Regions from separate parts of the Congzhengia sp. genome, predicted to be linked through region 3. Evidence: predicted binding sites of a transcription regulator. Region 3 holds the regulator's gene; each other region holds the start of a gene.
The links. Region 3 encodes Rex, which represses fermentation and respiration genes when NADH is low (regulators of the CRP and FNR family bind a similar motif). Its sites were predicted from a motif close to ATTGTTAANNNNTTAACAAT; they were not measured.
Positions count from the first base shown of each region.

Region 1: WIG73_RS05655 (sn-glycerol-1-phosphate dehydrogenase) is a predicted target of Rex. The motif match lies at 1,487-1,506, and genes of this name have one in related genera.
Region 2: WIG73_RS06410 (OadG family transporter subunit) is a predicted target of Rex. The motif match lies at 2,278-2,297, and genes of this name have one in related genera.

Region 1 covers NZ_JAXUNN010000028.1:42,820-48,324, reverse strand. The annotation lists gene WIG73_RS05660 (hypothetical protein) at 1-167, shown strand, start outside; gene WIG73_RS05655 (sn-glycerol-1-phosphate dehydrogenase) at 204-1,388, opposite strand; gene WIG73_RS05650 (AraC family transcriptional regulator) at 1,518-2,324, shown strand; gene WIG73_RS05645 (AraC family transcriptional regulator) at 2,353-3,150, opposite strand; gene WIG73_RS05640 (pyruvate formate lyase family protein) at 3,318-5,381, shown strand; gene WIG73_RS05635 (glycyl-radical enzyme activating protein) at 5,378-5,505, shown strand, end outside.
Region 2 covers NZ_JAXUNN010000030.1:76,745-82,249, reverse strand. The annotation lists gene WIG73_RS06425 (hypothetical protein) at 1-215, shown strand, start outside; gene queA (tRNA preQ1(34) S-adenosylmethionine ribosyltransferase-isomerase QueA) at 262-1,287, opposite strand; gene WIG73_RS06415 (MurR/RpiR family transcriptional regulator) at 1,289-2,146, opposite strand; gene WIG73_RS06410 (OadG family transporter subunit) at 2,411-2,734, shown strand; gene WIG73_RS06405 (biotin/lipoyl-containing protein) at 2,771-3,136, shown strand; gene WIG73_RS06400 (sodium ion-translocating decarboxylase subunit beta) at 3,621-4,802, shown strand; gene WIG73_RS06395 (oxaloacetate decarboxylase subunit alpha) at 4,880-5,505, shown strand, end outside.
Region 3 covers NZ_JAXUNN010000017.1:14,127-19,631, reverse strand. The annotation lists gene WIG73_RS03225 (hypothetical protein) at 1-715, shown strand, start outside; gene WIG73_RS03220 (hypothetical protein) at 887-1,231, shown strand; gene WIG73_RS03215 (hypothetical protein) at 1,209-2,183, shown strand; tRNA gene WIG73_RS03210 (tRNA-Arg) at 2,300-2,375, opposite strand; gene WIG73_RS03205 (redox-sensing transcriptional repressor Rex) at 2,408-3,049, opposite strand; gene WIG73_RS03200 (zinc ribbon domain-containing protein) at 3,124-3,537, opposite strand; gene WIG73_RS03195 (Gfo/Idh/MocA family oxidoreductase) at 3,722-5,017, shown strand; gene WIG73_RS03190 (aminoglycoside phosphotransferase family protein) at 5,014-5,505, shown strand, end outside.

The DNA of each region.
Region 1 (5,505 bases), on a different contig from region 3:
TGATTACAGGAGATATTCTGTTAAATGGGGAAAAAACAGCGTTTACTTATCTTGCCGGCGGATCGTTGCTTACGAATGGAGCCTTCTATGAAAAAGAGGTCCAGCCATATCTATACGATGGGAAAGCATACGTTCCATTTCATTTCTTTGAATTAATTTATTCTTAAAATCAAAAGCATGCCGCCAAAAGGCGGTATGCTTTTTTATTTGTTAAGGCAATACTTTTTCATAACCTCGTCATAGGACTGTTCGGCATAATCCTCAAGTTTTCCGAACCGGTGCAGATATTCTAAAAGGGTGTAACGCTCGCGAAATGCGCGCCCCCGCAGCACGCCTTCTACATACCGTTTTCTGTCTGTTACCGTAAACGGCAGCCTCAGCGTTTTTTGCAGCGTTTCCACTTCATAGAACAGCGGCAAATATTTTTTAATTAATGCTTTCACCGTTTCGTCCTGGGTTTCCCTGTAAAGCCGCTCATACATCACCATAGCAACAAAGGTGGCCTCACCCACCTCAATGCCGTGTAGGTTAGGCGTTTTGCCCTCCTCCAAATCCATAACCTCCCAGGTCTGCCCAATCATGTGCTCGGTGCCGGAGGCCGGCCGCGAACTGCCGGTATATGCAATGCCCAGGCCTGACAAAATCAGTCCGTCCACTGTGTTTTTGATGGTATAAATATCGCGTTCAAACAGCTTTTCAGAGGATTCAATACAAGTTTTTGTGGCCTGAATTACCATATCGGCCACCTTTTCGCAGTAATATTCCCCGGTCATCATACGGGAGAGTTCCCAGTCTAAAATGGCTATATACTTTCCAATCATATCGCCTACGCCGGCCATAAGCAGCTCTTTCGGCGCTGCGGCGGCAATGTTTAAATCAATGATGATGTGGCGTGCAATGGAGCAGGTATAAACAATTTTTTTGTTCCCCACAATTAAAGGTGCAACCACCGACGCAAACCCGTCCATAGACGGAGCGGTGCCCAAAATTCCATATTCAATCCCCAGCCGGTAGCTTACCATTCTGCAAATGTCGTTTACAGAGCCTGAGCCTACGGCCAAAATAAAGTCCGGGTTATTGGAAAAGTGGTTAATGTCGTAGATATCTTCGTCCCACCCTGCTTCAATCAGAACCCGTCCAACGTTCTTGTCGGTGGGGAGCGCCCCTGCCTCTAAAAGAAAGGTGTGGGATAATATCCCTTTTTCTTTTAAAAGCGCCTCTGTCCGCTTCCCCGCGGCCTGATAGGTGTTTTCATCCGCTACTAAAAATATGCTTTTATATTCTGACAGAATTTCGCCTATTTTTTCAACTGCGTGTTCTCCAACCTCTACGGTTTTCACCGGTGCGGTATGTTTTTTTTGTACGCAGCTGCATTCCATTTCGAGCATGCATAACACTCCTTTCCCTTTTATTTTAATTTTATTATTCTGAAAATAATATCTTAATATTGGTACATATTTTAAAAATATTGCTTTTCTATTTGCTTTGTGATAAAATTTTAAGAAGGAGGCGGTTTTGTGGAACATTACGAAAAATTTATTTACCGGCAGTCAGGGCCTAACCAGCTCTCCGGAAAAAAACATGTGCATCCGGACGAATTTGAATTGCTTTTCGTAACGAACGGACGCGGGCGCGTAATGATTGGCGCAAGGTTATTTCCGCTGACGCCCGGCACGTTTTACATAATCAACGGAGAGGACGTGCACAGCGTTACGCCGGACACTGGCACAGAATATGTAAGAACCATTTTAAATCTGCCCAAAGAATATCTCAACAGATTGCTTGCCTCCGCAAAAGAGCCGGAACTGCTGCCCATGCTTTTGCAAAAGGGCGCAGTGCGTCTTGATTCTCTGGCTGCCGAACGGGTTGAAAGAGACTTTGAGTCTGTTTACAACGCAAAGGAACACAAAAACCTTCTGTTTGCCGGCGCACTGCTTGCTCTTTTTTCAGCCTGCACAGCTTCTGCCTCCCAGGTTTCACCTGATTTTGGCGGAATAATTTCCTCGGTGCTGTCTTACATTGACCAGAACATTACGGCGAAAATCACGCTGGACGACATTGAAAAGCACACGTTTGTGAGCAAATATCACATTTGCCACAAGTTTAAAAGGACCGTGGGCATGACGCCGGGGGAATATATTTTAAAGCGGCGGCTGTCGTTAGCAAAAAAGCTTTTGTCCGGCAGTGATTCTGCCCTTTCTGAAATTGCCTTGTCAACCGGGTTTGGCAGTTTTTCTTACTTTAGCTCCAGCTTTAAACGCCTTGAGGGAATTACTCCCACGGAGTACCGCAGGAGGTATCGTAACAGCCCCCTGGCTAAATAAAGAAAACAGTAAGAAAAGCTGAAAAATTTTAATCATTCAGCTTTTCTTTTCTATATTTTCCGGGAGATATGCCCTCCATTTTTTTAAAAACTCGACTGAAATATTGCAGAGAAGAAAAACCGCTTTTAAGAGCACAAGTTTCTAAAGATAAAAAAGAATGTTTCATAAGTCTTTGTGCATTATTTATTCGAATTGCGTTTATATATTTCGATGGAGACATATTATATTGACTTTTGAAAAGCTTTCTAAAGTAGACATCGCTTATGTCAAGATTATCTGCTAACACGGAAATACTCAGTGACAAATCATTAAAATGAGTATCAATATATTCTTTTGCTTCTGTTATTTTTGTTTTTATAGAATTGCTCATATAATTCGTGCTTGCAGTTAGTGCAATAATACCATAGATATCGTATAAAATGGACATACACTCAAAAAAGGAAATACTTGTATGATGTGTGTATATGTATAAAAGTTTCCTAAAGGTATTCTCTGCATAAGATGCGTTACTGGGTGCATAAATATTACTTTTTTTTAAATCATGGTTTTCGAACTCAAAATCACAAAATATAAATTGATATTCGTCTGAATGAATATACATTGTATAGTTGGCGTGGTGAGCAAGATAAAATATATCACCGGCATTTACAGTGAATTCTTGATTGTCATTAAAGTTATATGTACAGCTTCCCGAGATAACATATACAAATGCGTCGCTGTGTCTGTCTTTAACGGTAAGTAATTTGCGAATATGTTCATTCTTTGCTTTTATCACATCTATAATTTGCCTAATACTAAATTTATTTTCGACTATATCAAGTTCCATTACATCGTCTTCTTTTCTTTTATTTGTATAAAATTTTATCATAAGATACTGAGAAAATCAACATAAATTTTATCTAAAGTTTCGAAAAGTATAAATTATTTGATAATTCATATTTACAATATAATTCTGTTACTATACAATTGTATCAAAAGGAGTTGATGAGATTTATGCCATTAGCAAGAAAAGAGTTATTGGATTATGCAGAGCGGCACTCAAGCAAAGAAGATGCATGCGATGTATTGGAGGCAGATTGTAAAATTATTATTTATCTGCTTGATAATTGCAAAATTACAGTTCCAGAAAATAATCGTTTTTTTGTAAATGTGAATTGCAAAGGAATTTTAAATCAGATTGCATGGAAAAGAGCGGTTATATATGATGAGGAGCTAAAAAAAAATAAGCTTTCGGACGGATGCAACGCATTGGCATTTACCGGTACATTTGATATCAGTCACACAACAGCCGAATGGGAAAGGGTTATTTCTCTGGGCGTATATGGAATTAGAACAGAATTGAAAAAGTATTATGAAAGATATGCAACAGATGATAAAAAACGCAGATTTTTCAATAATACGATCAAAGTATATGACGCTGCGCTTAAGTTTATGAAACGTTGTGCCGAAGTTGCTTTGCAGAACGGAAAAACAGAAATGGCAAATGCACTTTTATATCTCTGTAAAAATTCTCCGTCTAGTTTCTATGAGGCGCTTCAGACCACCATTGTCTATTATGTTCTTCAACATATGTTTGAGGGAACATATTTAAGAACACTTGGCAGACTTGATAAACTATATTTTCCTTATTATAAGAACGAGAATATTGATAAATCAAAAAGTTTGATTATGGACTTCATTAAGGAAATAGACAGATTAGAGGCTCCTTCTAATATACCGTTCGCCATTGGTGGAACGGATATTAACGGAAATGATTTAATCAATGAATTGTCGTATTTGTTTTTGGATGCATATAAGCTTGCTCATACAAACAACACTAAATTACATATACTGTGCTCTGATAATACGCCGTCTGATATTATTGAATCGGCTTTTAATGGGATTCGCAGTGGCAACAACAGCATTGTCTTTTTATCAGACAAAAAGGTTATTGACTCCTTAAAAAAATTAGGTATAGAACACAGCGATGCTACAAATTACCACGTTGTAGGTTGTTATGAGTGTGGCGGCTACAATGAACTTACTTGCTCATGTAATGCAAGAGTAAATATTACAAAAGCGTTGGAACTTGCTTTAAACGGCGGAAAAGATATGTTAACATCTAAAACTATAGGACTTGAAACCGATAGCAATTTTAATAATTTTAGCGACTTATATGCTGAATTTGAACGCCAACTTGTTTATTTATGTAATTGTGCAATGAAATGTACTGATTTGTTTGAGAAACATTATAACAGTATTCATTCAGCGCCAATCCTTTCAGCAACCTATACGTCTTCTTTGGAAAAAGGCGGTGATTTGTACTGTGATTATAGCGCAAAATATTGTAATTCTTCCGTTAATGCATTAGGGCTTGCTACGGCAGTCGACTCACTTGCGGCAATCAAAAAGGCGGTTTTTGAGGATAAACTCATGACAATAAAAGAACTTACAGAAATTTTAAAATCAAACTGGACAGATAAAGAACCTATGAGGCTGTTTATAAAAAATCGATATCCTAAATTTGGAAACGGCAATAAAACAATAGATCATATAGCAAAATCAATCGTAGATAAATTATCAGAAACAATAAATGGGAAGCCAAATGTCAAAGGCGGAAAATACAGATTAGGACTTTTTTCAATTGACTGGCGTTGGGATTTTGGTGAGAAAACTGCAGCATCTGCCGACGGCAGACTCTCAGGAGAACCTCTTTCACAAAATACATCTGCAAGTTTTGGTGCGGATAAAATGGGAGCCACTGCACATTTGATGTCACTAAATACAATTGATACCGTAAATACTCCTAATGGTGCAATCGTTGATATTGACCTTCCATTATCTGCAGTACAAGGGAAAAATGGTTTAAAATCGTTAGTTTCAACTCTGAAAACTTATTTCGAATTCGGCGGATTTGCAGTACACTATAATGTGCTTGATACAGAAATTTTAAAAGATGCAAAGCGGAATCCTGAAAAATATCCAAATTTACAGGTAAGGCTTTGTGGCTGGAATGTTTTATTCTCTTCGTTAAGTGATAAAGAAAAAGAAGAGTTTATAGCGAGGTCAATCAAATGAAGGGCGTAATTTCAGGTATTAAAAGAATGGAAATACACGATGGGGATGGTCTGCGTACAACTGTTTTCTTCAAAGGTTGTCCTCTAAAGTGTATTTGGTGCCATAATCCCGAGAGCATATCTTT
Region 2 (5,505 bases), on a different contig from region 3:
TAGACGCAAAAGCCTATTTGGCTTCGATGCAGGCGCTAAATGACGCAGGCATTGTGCCTACTGAAACAGATTTGCAGTTTTTAGGGGAAGGAAAAATACCTTTGTCACTCAACTGCTCACCAGAGGACACAACGCATTTAAGCGATGTTGGCTATACGCTTTTGGCAAAACAGGTTTATCAGAAACTGCTGGAGCTTGGTTTTATTTCAAAATAAAAAGCAAAACGCACTGCGAATTCCGCGGTGCGTTTTTTCTGAATATTTATAAAATAAGCATTGCGTCGCCAAAGCTAAAGAAGCGGTATTGTTCCTGAACTGCTTCGCGGTAAGCGGCCAAAACATGCTCTTTGCCTGCCAGGGCGGACACAAGCATGATTAACGTGGACTTCGGCAGATGAAAATTTGTAATTAACCCGTCTAGGCATTTAAACCGATAACCGGGATAAATAAAAATGTTTGTATATCCTGAGGCGGGCGCGAGAAAACCGTTTTCATCCGCTATGGACTCGACCACACGGGTTGACGTTGTGCCGACGCAAATCACTTTCCCTCCGCTGCGTTTGGTGCTGTTAATGATTTCTGCGGTTTCATTTGTTACATGGTAGTATTCAGAATGCATTAAATGGTCGGTCACTTTGTCTGCCTTTACAGGCCGAAAGGTGCCCAGCCCAACATGAAGCGTAACAAACGCCAGCTTTACGCCCTTTGCCTTAACCGCCTCCAGCATTTCCTCGTTAAAGTGCAGGCCGGCGGTTGGGGCTGCGGCGGAACCGTCATGCTTGGCATAAACCGTTTGGTAACGGTTGCGGTCGGCAAGTTTTTCATGAATATAAGGCGGCAGGGGCGTTTCGCCAAGTTCTGATAGGATTTCGTTAAAAATACCGTTATAATAAAACTTTACCAGCCGGTTTCCGCCTTCGGTAATTTCTAAAATTTCAGCTTTCAGCCGTCCGTCTCCAAAAGAAATAACATGACCCGGTCTGCATTTTTTTCCGGGTTTTAAAATTACATCCCACACATCATTATCCTTTTGCGCCAGCAGAAGGAACTCAACCGGGGCCTTTGTATCCTCCCGCTGACCAAACAGGCGGGCCGGAATGACCTTTGTGTCGTTAAGCACCAGGCAGTCGCCTGGATTTAAATAGGAAAGAATATCGCGAAAATGCTTGTGCTCAGTTTTTCCTGTGACCTTGTCCAAAACCAAAAGACGTGAGGCAGGCCGGTCTGCAAGCGGGGTTTGCGCAATTAGTTCCTCCGGCAGGTCATAATCAAAATCTGTTACCAACATCTCATTTTTCTCCATTGTCATACACCTCGTTATCCTGCCAAATGCTTTCCAGTTTTTTTAATGTTTTGCTGGCTTCGTCCTTTCGTTTCATTCCGATTGCCACAACCAGCGCATTTAAAACAGAAAGCGGCGCAACCAGAGAGTCCACAAAGGACTCCATGTCGCTTTTGGCAAGCAATGTATGGTCGGATAGCTCTAAAATAGGGGAGTTTTCCCCGTCGGTAACGCCAATTACCGCCGCGCCCATTTTTTTTGCGTAGCGCAGTGCCCGCACGGTTCTAAGGGAATACCGCGGGAAGCTGATGCCGATAACTACATCGCCGCTTTGCACGCGGAACATTTGCTCAAAAATTTCCCCTGCGCTGGCGGTGTTCACCAGGTGAATGTTTGAAAACATATGGTTTAAATAGTATCCTAAAAACCCGGCCAGGGAGGAGGCGCTGCGCAGACCGATAATATAAATATTTTCGGCGTTTAAAATTTTGTCGATGGCACCGAGAAACGCCTGGCGGTCGATTTGTGCAAGGGTGGTTTTAATTTTATCAATATCGGCGTTTAGAACAGACGTTAAAATGTCTGTGCCGCGGTATAAGTCATAGGCCCGGTCCATGCGCTGAACACTGGTCAGCCGGGACTTTGCATAGTCCTTCAGCGCCTGCTGAAAGTGCTGATATTTTCCGTAGCCAAGCTCTGAAGAAAACCGCACCACCGTGGCCTCACTGACCCCAGCCGCCAAAGAGAGCTGTTCAACGTTCATAAACGCAGCCTTATCGTAATTTTTTCGTATGTATTCGGCGATTAGCTTGTGCCGTTTGCTCATTGATGAAAAGTCCTTGTCAATTTGTGTAAGAATATCCATGCCGTTTGCCTTTCTTTATCCATTTTCATATAATATCATATCGGTTTTTTAGTAAAATTACAATAGGAATGGCCTATTTTTTTTTACTTTTTCGCTTTTTTATTCAAAAATATAAAAATTTGTAAATTCATATTGATATTTTCTTGTCATTTTGATAAAATGATATATAAGCGCATAGGATTGGCTTTTTCTGGAGAGGTTGTGGAAACTGCTTGTTTTATGCAGACGGTAAAGGCGAAATCTATGAAGGGAGGTTGGCATGTAATGACAATTTCATTGAAGGCAGCGGAACAAATTGGAGATTTTACAGTGTTTGGTTTCGGTTTTGGTCTTGTTTTTGTAGGTCTTATATGCATCATTTTAATTTGCAGCATTGTTGGCGCCCTGTGTAAAAGCCTGATTAAAGACAAGGGCAACGGCGCAGATACTGCTGCAGTGCAGGATGCAGGAAATTTGGCGCCTGCAGCTGTAAGCGGCGGCTATCAGGATAAAGGCGAATTTGTGGCGGCGGTTTCTGCAGTGATTGCGGAGGAACTTGGCACAGACGTAACCGGAATTCGGGTACTTTCTATTAAAAAATTATCATAATAACAATTTATGGAATGAAAGGAAATGACTGAAACGATGAAAAAGTATAAAGTAAATGTAAACGGAACCGATTATGAAATTGCAATTGAACTGATGGACGGCAATGCTAAAGCAGAGGAATTAAAATCTGCTCCCAAAGCAGCACCTGAAGCGCCAAAGGCACCTGCTGCACCTGCTGCAGCCGGCGCTGGTGAAAAGGTTACATGTCCGATGCCGGGCAACATTTTAGCTGTGAACGTGAACGTGGGCGACAGCGTAAAAGAGGGCCAGGTTCTTATGGTTTTAGAAGCAATGAAAATGGAAAATGAAATTATGGCACCGTGCAGCGGAAAAATTACATCTGTTGGCGTTACAAAAGGCGCGACCGTTGAAAGCGGCGCACTGCTTTGCACAATCGAATAATTGGGAAGGGGCTAAAAACATGAGCAAAAAAATATTTTCTGCTTGTCTTTTGGTTTTAGTTGTTCTTTCCTGTTCACTCACTGCATTTTGCGCAGATAATTCGGAGTCTTCTGTTATCGCTGTGAAATCCGCAGACTATAATGATTTGGATAAGAAAATTACTTTAACAATCGAAAATACAGGCAATGAAGACATTGCAGACTCTGTTTTGCAGTTTGATTACAACGAGTCTGAAATTAAAATTAACAACTATCAGGGCGGCATTATGACCGGCGAAATTGCCGCAGGCGCCGCTGTTGATATTATTCTTTCTGCAGAAGTTACAAATTTTACAGGCAATTTGCCGCAGATGGGATTTGTATTTCAGTACATAACGGCAACTGGCGGCACCATTGATTTGTCGCAGGAGTCAGCTTCCAGCGTTAAAATGGTTACAGTGCAGAACATTTTTGCAGACACGGAGTCTGCCGGCGGAGTGTCGCTGATGAAGGCCATTGGGGGATTTTTAGGCGACACGGGCTTTGCACTGATTGCAAACAACTGGAAAGTTTTGATTATGATTTTAATTTCCTTTGTTTTAATGTATCTTGCAATTGTGAAAAAGTTTGAACCCTTGCTGCTCCTCCCCATTGCATTTGGTATGCTGCTCACCAACCTGCCCGGCGCAGGAATGTATAATGCGGAATTATTTGCAGACGGCCATGTTCATTGGGAGATGTTCGGCGGAAAGGGCAACATTACGCCGGGGCTTTTGGATTATTTATACTTAGGCGTAAAGCTGGGAATTTATCCCTGTCTGATATTCATTGGTGTCGGCGCAATGACGGACTTTGGCCCTTTAATTGCAAACCCCAAGAGCCTGCTTTTGGGCGCAGCTGCACAGCTGGGTATTTTCTTAACCTTTTTTGGCACAAGAATATTGTTTGGATTTACACCTTTTGAAGCGGCGTCAACCGGCATCATCGGCGGTGCAGACGGCCCGACGGCAATTTTTGTTACGTCGAAGCTGGCGCCGGAACTGCTTGGCCCGATAGCCGTTGCGGCGTATTCTTACATGGCGCTGGTTCCGGTTATTCAGCCGCCGATTATGAAGCTGTTAACGACGAAAAAGGAACGTATGATTGAAATGAAACAGCTTCGCGAGGTTTCCAAAACGGAGAAAATTATATTCCCCATTGTGGTTACAGCGTTTGTTTCGCTGCTTCTTCCCTCTGCCGCAGCATTAATCGGAAGCTTAATGCTTGGCAACCTTCTGCGGGAATGCGGCGTGGCCGAGCGTTTGAGTAAAACCGTTCAGAACGAGCTGATGAACATTGTTACTGTTTTCTTGGGTATTTCTGTTGGCGCAACTGCTACGGCTGACATTTTCCTGACAATGAAGACCATTCAGATTATTATCATGGGAGTTGTCGCATTTGGATTTGGAACTGCGGGCGGTGTGCTGCTCGCGAAGATTATGAACCTGTTCTTAAAGAACAAAATCAATCCGCTTATTGGCTCTGCCGGTGTTTCGGCTGTTCCCATGGCGGCCCGTGTGTCGCAGGTTGTGGGACAGAAAGAAAACCCGAGGAACTTCCTTCTCATGCATGCCATGGGCCCCAATGTTGCCGGTGTTATCGGCTCTGCAATTGCGGCCGGTGCATTTTTAACACTGTTCATGAGATAAAGCGAAGCCTTAGGCGCACCTTATCGCCCCACTGGTAAGGAACGGTAAATTTTGTGGGAGAAAGGCATGATTTCGTTATGGCAAACACAAAAAACAAGTTATATATCACTGACACCATTCTCCGTGACGCCCATCAGTCCCAGGCGGCAACCAGAATGAGAATTGAAGATATGCTGCCGGCTTGCTCAATTTTAGACGATATTGGATATTGGTCTTTAGAGTGCTGGGGCGGCGCAACGTTTGACGCGTGCATGCGGTTTTTGAACGAAGACCCATGGGAGCGGCTGAGAACGTTAAAAAAAGCAATGCCGAAAACAAAGCTTCAAATGCTGTTCCGCGGACAGAATATTTTAGGATATAAACACTATGCGGACGATGTTGTGGAGGCGTTTTGCAGAAAATCCATTGAAAACGGCATTGATGTAGTTCGAATTTTCGATGCGCTGAACGACACCAGAAACATGCAGGCCGCCATAAAGTTTGTAAAGGCAAACGGCGGCATGGTTGAGGCGGCGCTTAGCTACACCGTTAGCCCGGTGCACAATGAGGACTATTTTGTGAAGCTGGCAATTGAGCTTGAAAAAATGGGCGCAGACGTAATCTGCATTAAAGACATGGCAAACCTTTTACTGCCCTTTAACGCATACAGCCTGGTGAAAAAGCTCAAGGAAAATGTGGGCGTTCCCATTCATCTGCACACGCA
Region 3 (5,505 bases):
GATACGAAATGGTAATAAAAATAACCCCCTTGTAATTTCTACCGTTAACCGCAACGCGTATGATGTTGTGATGGACAGTGATTCGTTGAATCTATGCACTGACGGCTGGTACAAACAAAAATATCAAAATATGGGTGAGTGGGATCCGCAAGTAAATCTTTTATTAGATTCTGATGGCAACACAATATCGGGTACATCAATTACCAACGGTACTGCTGCAAATCCCATTCCAAGTAACTTTGCCAAGTGCTGGAAAGTAAGATTCAAGCAAAATTCAACGTATACTTCTTATGTTAAGTTCGGCGTTAGACTCTATCCCGGTGATTTTGTTGTGTGCGACAATAAAACCGGTATATTAAAAAAGGCAGATAAAACAGATCCGTTTTGGGTTAAAATTTCAAAGAGTTCACCTGTAATTAACATTTTGCGGTGGGAAAGTCTATTGTCCGGCGGCAGTGAAAGCGAGGCGTTTTTGGAACTTAACAACGCACGAATTACTGATGGTATACAAGGCAAAACCGTAGGTGTGCGCTTTGGAAATGAGGATGGGTACAAACGTAATGAGTGTGATTACACACTTGGTGATATTGTGCTTGTGGAGTGGCAAAGCGGAACGTATAAGAAGCGTGCCCGCAAGCGTATTGTGGGGGTGAATCTTTGGTATGAGACTGGTAACATCGGTGAGGAGCCGGTTTTTGAAGATGTAGAGTTGTAAATTTATGAAGCGGCAAAAAGACTCACGGCGGCGTGAGTCTTTTTTGCTGAATATTTTTCTTAGAAGCACCATTCTTTGATACACAACCAGCATTGAGGGCATCGGAGTGTGGACATTTGGCTAAGGTAGCAGCTTCTTGTGGAGAAAAATCAAAATAAAGGAGTGTTTGTAGTGGCAAGAAATCAAGGCTATGACATAACAGGTCAGCGATTCGGAAAACTGGTTGTCTTAGGTAAAGGCGAAAGCAAAGGTCCCGGACGAACAACATGGAACTGCAAATGTGACTGCGGAAACGAAAAAAACATTCGTGGCGATGCTCTGAAAAGCGGATATACAAAATCCTGTGGAAACTGTTTGCGGAGTGAAAAAGCAATAAAAGAATTGTTTGTTATGGTTCCCGTTCCATTACGCGAGGTGTGTGAAAACGCAAGGAAGAACCAACTCACTTTCGGGCAGTATGTAGCGAAAGAATATACAAGGCGAATGAAAGGTGGTGGATGGCATAAAAATACCTGATGAACAAATAGAGAAATTAATGAATGAATATAAGGTTTATATCAATAAAATAATTAATCATACATACCACCGAGTGAAGCCTGAGATGAAAGATGAACTTTGTCAAGTAGGGCTGATTGGACTTTGGAAGGGAATAAAAGCTTATTATAAACGTGAGCCAAAGGAATTTAATCAAAAGGAATTTGTTGATACAATCTGTGCGTATATACGCTACGAAATGGCTAATCTGTTTGAAAAACTGAATGTTATAAAAATTAGCAGCAATCAGTGGCGCAATTACGTGGAGGCAAAAAGAATTATTGCAGTCAATTCAAATGTTTCTGAAAAACATTTGAATTATTTACTTCAAGAAGCAGGGCTTAGATATGATTGGTATCTTAAAGTTAAGAATGCCCTTAGCGTTGCCTCATTAGATGCTGTAATTGATAATGGAAGCGATACTGATAAATATAATATTATTCAATGCAACGATTGCAATATTAAAAAGTTTATTGATCAGACATATCTTGACTATATTATTCAGTCAGCCTTTGCAGGTGTAAAATTAGACCGGGATAAAAGCTTAATTCAGACATGGATTGCCAGCATTTATAACGGAACTGAGCTTGAACGGACACAACTTGCTAAGATTTATAAACTCTCGTCCAGCATGGTTGGTGTTGTACTATCAAGATTTGTTGAAATATGCCGTTTTGTCAGAGCTTGCGACAAGACATTTCATAGTAATCCAAAAGGTTATATTGAATTCCCAGAAATCAAGAGGAGTGACACGGTAGATAAAAAAATCCCGGGTGTAAAATGGATACTGCGAAACCGAAAATGGAAAGTTGAAATCAGCGTAGGCAAATATAAAACCGTTTTTATTGGCTATTTTAAAAACTACGGGGATGCGGTCAGTGCGCGGCGGGATGCTGAAGTTAAGTATCGCGGAAAAAGCAATATTGTGATATGAATTCCGATTAATACATTTTTACAATGACACGAACGTTAAATTAATTTTGGTTATAAATTATTGAAAAGGAAAAGGCCACAAACTCAAAGAAACATTGAATTCGAGACCTTAAAGCTTGGTGCGCCTGATAGGATTTGAACCTACGGCACCCGGCGTCGGAGGCCGGTGCTCTATCCACTGAGCTACAGACGCATGAAAAGGTTTGTTTTTCAAACCTTTTCTATTTAATTTTCGTTTATCTTTGTAATTTTGTAGGATAATGTCATTAAACTGTCGCTTAAATGCACATTCTCTATAGCAACGTCGTCTGGAACCGCAATTTCTGTATATGAAAAATTCCAAAGTCCCTTAATGCCAGCAGAAATCAAACGTTTTGCAATGTCCCTTACTTCACTCCGCGGCAGCGACAGGGCAGCAATGTCAACGATATTTTGCTTACAAAAATCTTCCAATTTCGAAATATCGCTGACAACAATACCTTTAATTGTGGTTCCAATTTTTTTTGCATCATTGTCAAAAATGCCGATTACTTTAAACCCGCGCTTTTCAAGATTTGCATAATTTACCAGCGCATGTCCCATATTTCCTGCGCCAATAATAATCAAAGAATATCCATGATTTAGTCCTAAAATTTCTCCGATTTCAGCATATAGGTTTGGAACATTATAGCCGTAACCCTGTTGTCCGAACCCGCCAAAACAGTTAAAATCCTGTCTGATTTGAGAGGCCGTAACGCCCATTTTTTCGCTGAGCGCCGCAGAGGATATCCGGTTCACACCTTGTTTCATCAATTCGCCTAAATATCGGTAATATCTAGGTAGGCGCTTAATGACAACCATAGGCACTTCATTCTGTTCACTTTTCACTTTTCCACCTACATTTCACAAAACCTACAAGATAATATTATAAGGTAATTCTTCACATTTGTCAATAAAAAATTTTAAACCACATCGACCTCAGTAATTTCTTCCACATTTAAATCGTCATCATCTGGGTCGTTGTTTGTAAATTTATAGCCGCAGCCAGAGCAGAACTGCGCGTCAGCCGGGTTGCTTTTCGTGCAGTTAGGACAAATTTTTTCATTTTTTAATGTTGAGCTAACCTCAGAAAGCTCGTCAAGACGATCGTAAAGCTCGTTAATTTTTGCAATTGTTTCTTCAATTTTTTTTGTATCCGGTTCAGCTCCGTCTTTTTGAGAAAGGTAAACCAGTTCGCCTAAAACCTTAAAGTTTGTTCCAATTTCCGATTTCGTGTTTACCATGCTGAGCTTCACTTTCGACATTTCTACAAGCTCGCTGGACTTTTTCGCCACTTTATCGGCTGTATTTTTGATTTCTGAGAAAAAATTATCCATTTAAAAAACCTCCTTTAAAGATATGTTTTATTCTCTTAGCGTTTATAATATTATATCATAAATAAAAGCAATGTGAAACATAATTTCAAAAATTTAATATTTTTTTAAATAAATCTGTTAATTTTATTGTAAAATAAGGATAATTATGTTAAAATTGAGTTAGTTTGTTTTGGATGGTGAGAAAATGAAAAAGTTAAAAGCAATCCTGATTGGAGCCGGGCTGCGCGGAATTACATACACAGACTTTATTGCGGAAAACCGAGATAAATTTGAACTTGTAGCCGTGGCAGAGCCGGCAGACAGCAGAAGAAATTATATTAAGAAAAAACACGCGCTTTCAAACGGGCTTTGTTTTACAGACTATAAACCACTTTTAGAAAAGGGTAAAATTGCGGATGTTGCGATTATTGCCACCATGGACAGGGACCATTTTGAACCTGTCATGGAAGCAATTCGTGTGGGCTACGATATTTTGCTGGAAAAACCCATTGCTCCCACGCCAAGGGAGTGCGAGGCCATAACCAGCCTTGCAGAAAAAATGGGTTCACGCATTTTGGTCTGCCACGTTCTGCGGTTTACACCTTTTTTTGTTGCCTTGAAAGAGATTATCGACAGCGGCAAAATTGGGGAGGTTGTTTCCATATCCCAAATTGAGTGTGTTGGCAATGAACATCAGAGCCACAGCTTTGTCCGCGGCAACTGGGGAAACGAGGCAAAAAGCTCGTTTATGCTGCTGCAAAAATCCTGTCACGACATGGATATTCTGCAGTGGCTGATTGGAACAGAATGCAGACAGGTGCAGTCTTTTGGCAGCTTAACTTATTTTACTGAAAAAAATGCGCCCAACGGTGCGCCGGATTATTGCATTGAGGGCTGCCCTGTGGGAGAAACCTGTCCCTATAACGCTGTGAAGCTTTACTTAAAAAGCGACAGCGACTGGTTCCGTTCTGCCAGCACAAAAATGGTGAACCCGAATGACGATGACGTGAAAAAAGCAATATCTTCCACACAATATGGCAAATGTGTGTTTCGGTGCGATAACAATGTAGTAGACCACCAGGTGGTGAACCTGCTGTTTGACGGAGGCGTTACCGTTTCGTTTACCATGTGCGCCTTTAACAAGGGAGGCCGAACCATTCACATTATGGGAACGAAAGGTGAAATTGAAGCGCGCTTAGAAGACAACAAGCCCATTCAAATTTATACGTTTGCGGACAAATCCGTTTCCGAATATGATTATGCCGCAATGGGCGGAGAGGGGCAGGCCGGAGGGCACAGCGGCGGCGACGAGGGAATTATGGAAGCATTTTATAACTACATTGCCAATGGGGAAGCCGGCAAAAACATTTGCACGGTGGAACGCTCCTTAAAAAACCACTATATTGCCTTTGCCGCAGAACATTCAAGGCGTTCGGGCACGGTGATAAACGTAGAGGACTATATGAATTCTATAAAAAATGAAGAGGATTATTCAATATGATTGAACGTTATTTATCAGATATTTGCGGCGCCTTCGGAATTAAATCGGAGGGCATATCCTTTGGCGGAGGCCACATTAACGACACCTACAGTGCAGAAAAAGACGGCCGTCCCTGTGTGTTGCAGCGGATTAATACAGAGGTTTTTAAAAAACCGGATGAGGTTATGAGCAACATTTTTCGCGTGACCTCTCATCTTCGCTTAAAACTTAAGACGTCAAACGGCGACGCAGACAGGGGAACGCTTCATTTCTTGAAAACAGCAGACGGTGCTCCTTATTTTAAAGACGGCGACGGCGACTGTTTTCGGGTTTATCGTTTTATTGAAAACAGCATTACGGTTGAAACTGTTTCAAAACCGGCGCAATTTTATGAGGCGGCAAAAACCTTTGGCCGGTTCCAGAACATGCTGGCGGACTTTCCGGCGGAACAGCTTTATGAAACAATTCAACAGTTTCACGACACACCAAACCGTGTGAAACAATTAAAC